DNA from 2 places in the Fodinicola feengrottensis genome. Region 2 is predicted to be linked to the other one. Evidence: riboswitches for the same ligand, from Rfam matches in the RefSeq annotation. Region 2 holds a riboswitch; the other holds the start of a gene.
What was found. Region 2 has a riboswitch for cyclic di-AMP ahead of ABD301_RS00600 (C40 family peptidase). Riboswitches for the same ligand answer to the same signal wherever they lie in the genome.
Positions count from the first base shown of each region.

Region 1 (3,351 bases), on a different contig from region 2:
AGCCGGTAACGCCCGGCGAGCACCTGTCCAGCCGCCAGCGCGGCGACAGTCGCCCCCCGTGGGCCTTCCCCCTCCACTGGCCCTCCCTGATCGGCCGGGGCCCGCGACGCTGGGGACCTTTCATCGGACTCGGCCGGCTGCTCCGGTTCGGAGCGGCTCGACTGTTCCGGGACCCATGATCGCACTTCGCTGCCAGCACTCGCTCGTCTTGACACGGATTCATTCCCTGTACGTCTGTTGATCGGACGTCATCGGTCATACGTAACAGGGGCACGATCCCCAACCGGGATCGTGCCCCCTCATGAGACGTTCCAGAGCTGCGATCGGTTGGCAGCCGATCGCTGTGATTCAGGAGACCAGGCGGCGAACCGTGTAGTCATTGCTCCAGATCCGGTGGCTTCCCACCGTCTGACCGGAGGTCGGCGCGTCCCACATGTTGCCCCCGCCAGCGTAAATCGCGGCGTGGTAGTACGAGCCCGGTCGGCCGAACAGCATCAGGTCGCCCGGCTTCATCGAACTCCGGCTGACCGACGAGCCATAGCCGGCCTGGCTGGTCGCGCTGTGCGGAAGTGACTTACCGAACTTCGCGTAGATGAACTTGGTGAAACCTGAGCAGTCGAACGAGTTGGGCCCCGCCGCACCGTACTGGTACGGCCGACCGCGGTACTGGGCGGCCGTGGAGACGACCATCTGGCCCTTGTCCTGAACGTAGACCGCGACGGCCGGCGAGACGCTGGAAGCGAAGGTCCGGCTGGTCCCGGCGGGAGCGGCTGGCGGGGTGGCGTCAGCGTTGTTGCTCACCTGCTTGGTGTTGCTGACCGGCTGCGTGTAGGCGGCCGGCTGGTTGTCGCCGGCCGCGCCATTGCCGTTGTTGGTGCTGGTCGAGCCATTCCCGTTGGCGTCGTTGCCATTCGTGCCGGAATCGGTCGACGGGGTGCCGGACGACTCGGCCGGGGTGCTCGGGGATGCCGAGTCAGCGGGCTTCGGGTTGGCCGGCGTGTTCTGTGCGGGCTTGTTCGGGGCCGCCTTGGTGGTGGCCGGCGCCGGGTTGGCGGGCTGCCCGCCGCCGCTGCTGACCGTGCCGCCGGCGTAACTGAGGATCCAGTAGGCCGAGTTGCCCGGGTACAGCTGGAACGTGACAACACCCTGGCTGTTCGTGGTGCCGCTGAGAAGGGCGTGGTAGTGCCCGTCAGCCTCGGTACGGGACAGCGTGGCTGTCACGTTGGGGATCGGCTGGCCCTCCGGCGTCTTGATGAAGCCCTCGAGGTTGACCAGCGAACCTGGCGAGGTGGTCGACGGGGTGTTGTACTTCCAGACCATCACTTTGGCCTGGTCGGCCGCGAACACCGAGGGCGCTGCCACCACACCAACGGCCATCAGACCGGCGGCGGCGACACCCAGAGAGGCGGTGAGCCACTTGTTCTTCAGCGGACGCGGGAGACTACGGCGGTGAGATCGCACCGTACGCAAGAGCGTTCCTTCCGGCACGCCTACGAAGTGAGCTGTCGGGTTCGGGAGGGAAGGCGTCCCGGCCATCGTTAGATGGCTTCACCCCAAGGAGTTTTTCCGACTGTCGCCGGATCACTCCGGAGAAACTTTGTTGGTTCCCCCGCTCCTGTCCGATTCATCCAATGCTCGTACTTTCACCTGGGCGGCGGGGACAGGACTCGGCGTGCCGTCTCCCAGGTGCGTGCACGGGTTGTGCACTTTGACCTCAAGCATCTTGGGGTCATCGTGATCGTATTCGCAGGCCAAGTGAGATCTGTTACAGGGTGGCCGTGTCGCATTATTTTATTTGCCCTAATATGTCCGCCCGTTCGGGTCGGTTTCTTTCTGTGCGCTCGATCACTAACAATTATTCGCGGCATACATGTGTTCACCGTGGTGCCTGTTCGCGGAAGGCTCGGTACGCTCCCAGCGTCCTTTTGGGTTCGGGTGGGGGGAGCGCATTCATGGCGGACCAGAGCAAGACTTCTCAGGGCGACCTCGCGGACAGGGTCCAGAAGGGGTACGCGTTCGCTGGCGAAGCGATTGAGCTGGGTGCGTTGGTCGGCGATGACGGTGCCGCCGTGCCAGCCGCGAAGGTGCGGATCCCGCTGTCGATGGTGAATCGGCACGGCCTGGTGGCCGGCGCGACCGGCACCGGCAAGACCAAGACGCTGCAGATGATGGCCGAACAGCTGTCCGCGAACGGTGTTCCGGTCTTTCTGGCCGACGTGAAGGGCGACTTGTCCGGGGTAGTGGCGCCCGGCGCCGATTCGGACCGGACGCGGTCCCGGGCGACCGAAGTCGGGCAGACCTGGACGGCGACTGGTTACCCAACCGAGTTCCTGGCGCTCGGCGGACTCGGCAAGGGCGTGCCCGTACGGGCGACCGTCACGGCCTTCGGTCCGACCCTGCTGTCCAAGGTCCTGGGTCTGAACGACGTGCAGGAGTCGTCGCTCGGACTGGTCTTCCATTTCGCCGACCAGCACGGCCTGCCGCTGTTGGACTTGAAGGACCTGCGCGCGGTTATCCAGTTCCTGACCTCCGATGAGGGCGCTGAGCAGCTCAAGGAGCTGGGCGGGCTGAGCAAGGCCACCGCTGGGGTGATCCTTCGGGAGCTGATCGGCTTCGCCGACTCCGGCGCGCAGGACTTCTTTGGCGAGCCGGAGTTCGACACCCACGACTTTCTTCGTACGGCCACGGACGGTCGCGGGATCATCAGCGTGCTGGAGCTGGCCAGCATCCAGGACAAGCCGGCGCTGTTCTCCACCTTCCTGATGTGGTTCCTCGCCGACCTGTTCGCGGACCTTCCAGAGGTGGGCGACGTGGACAAGCCGAAGTTGGTCTTCTTCTTCGACGAGGCCCACCTGCTTTTCAAGGACGCCTCCAAGGACTTCCTGACCGCGATCACCCAGACCGTCCGGCTGATCCGGTCAAAGGGCGTCGGCATCTTCTTCGTCACCCAGACGCCAAAAGATGTGCCGTCGGACGTGTTGGCGCAGCTGGGCAACCGCGTTCAGCACGCCCTGCGCGCGTACACGCCGGAGGACGCCAAGGCGCTCAAGGCCACCGTCTCCACCTTTCCCAAGTCCGGCTACGACCTGGAGGAAGTACTCACCGGCCTCGGCATCGGCGAGGCGGTGGTCACGGTGCTGTCCGAGCGTGGCGCGCCGACCCCGGTGGCCTGGACCCGGCTGCCCGCACCGCAGTCCTTTATGGGCCCGGCCGAGCCGGCCGTACTGGACAGCACGGTGTCCGGGTCGCCGCTGCAGGGCAAATACGGGCAGGCCATTGACCGGGAGTCGGCGTACGAGAAGCTGATGGCCAAGACCGCCCAAGGCGCGGCCACCCAGCGAGCCGAGGCAG
Region 1 covers NZ_BAAANY010000009.1:411,996-415,346, forward strand. The annotation lists gene ABD301_RS14500 (protein kinase family protein) at 1-77, opposite strand, end outside; gene ABD301_RS14505 (C40 family peptidase) at 349-1,461, opposite strand; cyclic di-AMP (ydaO/yuaA leader) riboswitch at 1,474-1,640, opposite strand; gene ABD301_RS14510 (helicase HerA-like domain-containing protein) at 1,953-3,351, shown strand, end outside.
Region 1: another riboswitch for cyclic di-AMP. It lies ahead of ABD301_RS14505 (C40 family peptidase); the one in region 2 lies ahead of ABD301_RS00600 (C40 family peptidase).

Region 2 (3,351 bases):
GACCTGCTTGTTCACCGCGGTCTGCTGGGCTTTTACCTTGCCCAGGTTGGAATTCGCGGTGTTGTACTGGTCGTTGAGAGTGTCCAGTTTGGACTGCAGCGCGGTGACCTGCGCCTTGACGTTGCTGGGACTGGGATCGGCGGCGGCCGGGCTGGCCAACGCCAACGGGCCAGCGAGGAGAGTCGTCGTCAGAAGGGTGGGCACTGCTATGGCACGAAGGCGCTTTCGTAGCGCGCTTGCGCGAAACACGTCTCGCGAGCTCCTTCTTCCGTCACACCGCCTGCCGAGTTAGCTGACGGATTCGGGCCGGAAGAAATTAGCCCTACCACGGGAAAACCGTGGATTCACCCCAGAAACTCGGGTCCCCGGCTCGCTTTCCGGCGCGGGGCGCCGGTCATCGATTCGGCGGCGTCGGCCAATGACGCTCGGTTGAGCATCCAGATTCTCGACCGACAAAGGCGAAGCCTACGACATCACCTTTATTCCCCCATCGTCGCGGGGGTGACGAGCGTTACGTCGTACCAAAAATCGAGTGATGTCGTCACTATTGGTTACTGGCGTAAAAACAATGACCCGGTTCCTTTTTCAGGAACCGGGCCACTGAAGTGTGTGCGGATGGATCAGACAGGCCGGGCGGCTCCGACATATCCCATCGAGTCGATGGGGGAGATCTTCACGTCTTCGCCCTCGGTCGGCGCGTGGATCACCCTGCTGTTGCTGATGGCGATGCCCACGTGCCCGAAGTTGTTGAAGAAGACCAGGTCGCCAGCTTCCACCGCGCCGCGGGAGATGTGCGGTGACATCTGGTACTGCTCGTGCGCCGAGTGCGGCAGCGAGATGCCGACCTGCCGGTACGCGGCCAGGGTGAGGCCGGAGCAGTCGAAGGAGTCAGGCCCGTCGGCGGCGAACACATACGGCTTGTTGAGCTGCGCGTACGCGTACCGAACCGTGGTCGAGGAGCCGACCGGCGCGTCGGGTGCGGCCGCGTCCATGCCGAAGTCGGACGGGTCGAGCTTGGCCCGCAACGTGCGCAGCGTCTTGGCCTGGCTGTCGAAACTGCTCTTGCTGGTGCCGAGCGTGCTCACCAGGGTCTGCGCGGCGGTGGCCAGGCTGTTCAGCTTGGCCTGCTGGGCGCCGACCGCGGCCTTGGCCGCCTTGAGCGCGGCCAGCTGGTCTCGGTTCTTGCCGGTGAGGGCGTCCAGCGTGGTCAGCTGGTCGAGGAAGGTGTCCGCCGAGCCGCTGGTGATCATCGAGCTCATCATGCTCACGTCACCACCCTTGTAGGCGCTGATCGCGTACGACGCGGTCTTGTCCTGGAGCGCGGCATACTGCGTCTGGGCCTGGGCGAACTGCTTGTTCACCGCCGTCTGCTGGGTCTTGATCTTGCCCAGGTTCACGTTCGCGGTGTTGTACTGGTCGTTGAGAGTGTCCAGTTTGGACGTGAGGGCGTCGATCTGGTGCGTCAGGTCACTGACGCTGGGATCCGCCGACGCCGGGCTGGCCATGGCCAGGGTTCCGGCGACCAGAGTCGCTGTGAGAACGGTGGGCACCACGAAGACACGAAGGCGCTTCCATAGCGCGCTTGCGCGAGTCACTTCCCGCGAGCTCCTTCTTCCGCAATACCGCCTGCCGAGTTAGCTGTCGGATTCGGGCGGGAAGAAATTCGCCCTACCACGACCAGGTCGTGGATTCACCCCAGGAACTCGGGTCCCCGGCTCGACTTCTGGCCATTTCGCGCCAGTCATCAATTCGGCGGCGTCGGCCGCGACGCTCGGCTGAGCATCCAGACTCTCGACCGACAGGGGCGAAGCTTACGACATCGCCTTAGCCGTTTCATCGCCGGACGGGCAAATCGTGTTACGACACCCGCGCAAAATTCATTTGCCGATCGGGCAGCCAGGCATTATGCGCGGTACGCGTGAAAAGAAATGCGTGTAGTCACCGGCGAGTCACGCAGCGACTCTCGACACAATGCGGTTCAGAATGGACACCGCTTGGCTAACTGGAGGCGGCACTGAAGGGTCCGCGAAACGCACGCTTCTCCCGCCTACCGAGATGACATATCGGAAACCGTCCGGGATTTCCGCCGTACGAGTGGAAGTCATCCCGCTGAGCGGGATTTTCGGTATCGCCGCAAGGAGTTCGGCCCGCTCGCTCGCGGTCAGCGTGCCGTGCCGATCCGCACCCTTGCGAGTGCTCGCGATGACCTGGCCGTCCGGGGTGATCCGCAGCTCGTCCTGGAAACCGGCGATGCCGCCCGTACGGGCGTACGTGACGGCCGGCAACCCAGCGGGTAGTGATGGCGACACCGTGGGTCTCATCGGAGCCGGTGTCGTCGCGCTGCCCCCGCCGGGCGACGATCCACCCGCGCAGCCGGCCAGCGCGATGCCGACCACCGCCGCCATCGCGACTGTCCCGGCGAGCTCGCGCACGCCGTACGAACGTCCTGGGATGTCATCAGCCCGCATTCGCCGCACCGCCCACCGTCCCCGCCAGTCGGAGACTTCAAGCCCTTGGACTCGCCGCGGCGCGATCTGGTTCCGCGGGCGGGTGAAAACGCCGTTCCTACGAGTCGGCGTCGTCGTCGATCAGGCCACCTTCGCCGGCCAGCAAGGCGCGCACTTCCGACTCACGGAAGCGGCGATGGCCGCCGGGCGTACGAATGCTGCTGATTCGGCCCGCGGCCGCCCACCGGGTCACGGTTTTCGGATCCACCCGAAACATGGCGGCTACCTCACCAGGGGTGAGCAGTTTTCCCTCGACCTCCACCGACCCGCACCTCCCTCGTTGATGCCGTCCACTGTTGTTCTGGTACGGAAAAATCTCGCTCCCGGCGGTCATTAGAGCATCGTTGAGGCGCTTTCACTGGCACTTTGACAAGGTCCCTGACCGTGACGACGAGTGTCACCGGGCCAATTATGGGATAACCATCTACCAATCGGACAAATGCTCGGTTCGGTATCGATCGAGGCAACTGCCCCCGGAACCGCCGGCTTCGGGCCGACGACCTGCCATTACGCTCCTGCGCGAGGATGGTCGGGCAGATTCGAGGGACGCATAAAATGGATGACACCGATCGCCGAATACTGGCTGTGCTGCGGATGCGCGGTCGCGAGACGTACGCCGAGATCGGTCGGCAGGTGGGCCTGTCCGCCCCGGCCGTCCACGACCGGGTGGCCAAGCTCGAAGCGACCGGCGTTATCGCCGGCTACCGGGCCGCGGTGGCCCCGGACGCGCTCGGTCTGGGAGTGACCGCCCTGATCGGGATCCTGCAGTCCGAGGGCAGCGAACAGGACGACATCGGCGAAGCCCTCCAGCATCTCCCGGAAATCGAGGCGTGCTGGTTCCTGG
Region 2 covers NZ_BAAANY010000001.1:128,713-132,063, reverse strand. The annotation lists gene ABD301_RS00605 (C40 family peptidase) at 1-204, opposite strand, end outside; cyclic di-AMP (ydaO/yuaA leader) riboswitch at 264-418, opposite strand; gene ABD301_RS00600 (C40 family peptidase) at 621-1,595, opposite strand; cyclic di-AMP (ydaO/yuaA leader) riboswitch at 1,609-1,747, opposite strand; gene ABD301_RS00595 (hypothetical protein) at 1,950-2,468, opposite strand; gene ABD301_RS00590 (BldC family transcriptional regulator) at 2,566-2,841, opposite strand; gene ABD301_RS00585 (Lrp/AsnC family transcriptional regulator) at 3,063-3,351, shown strand, end outside.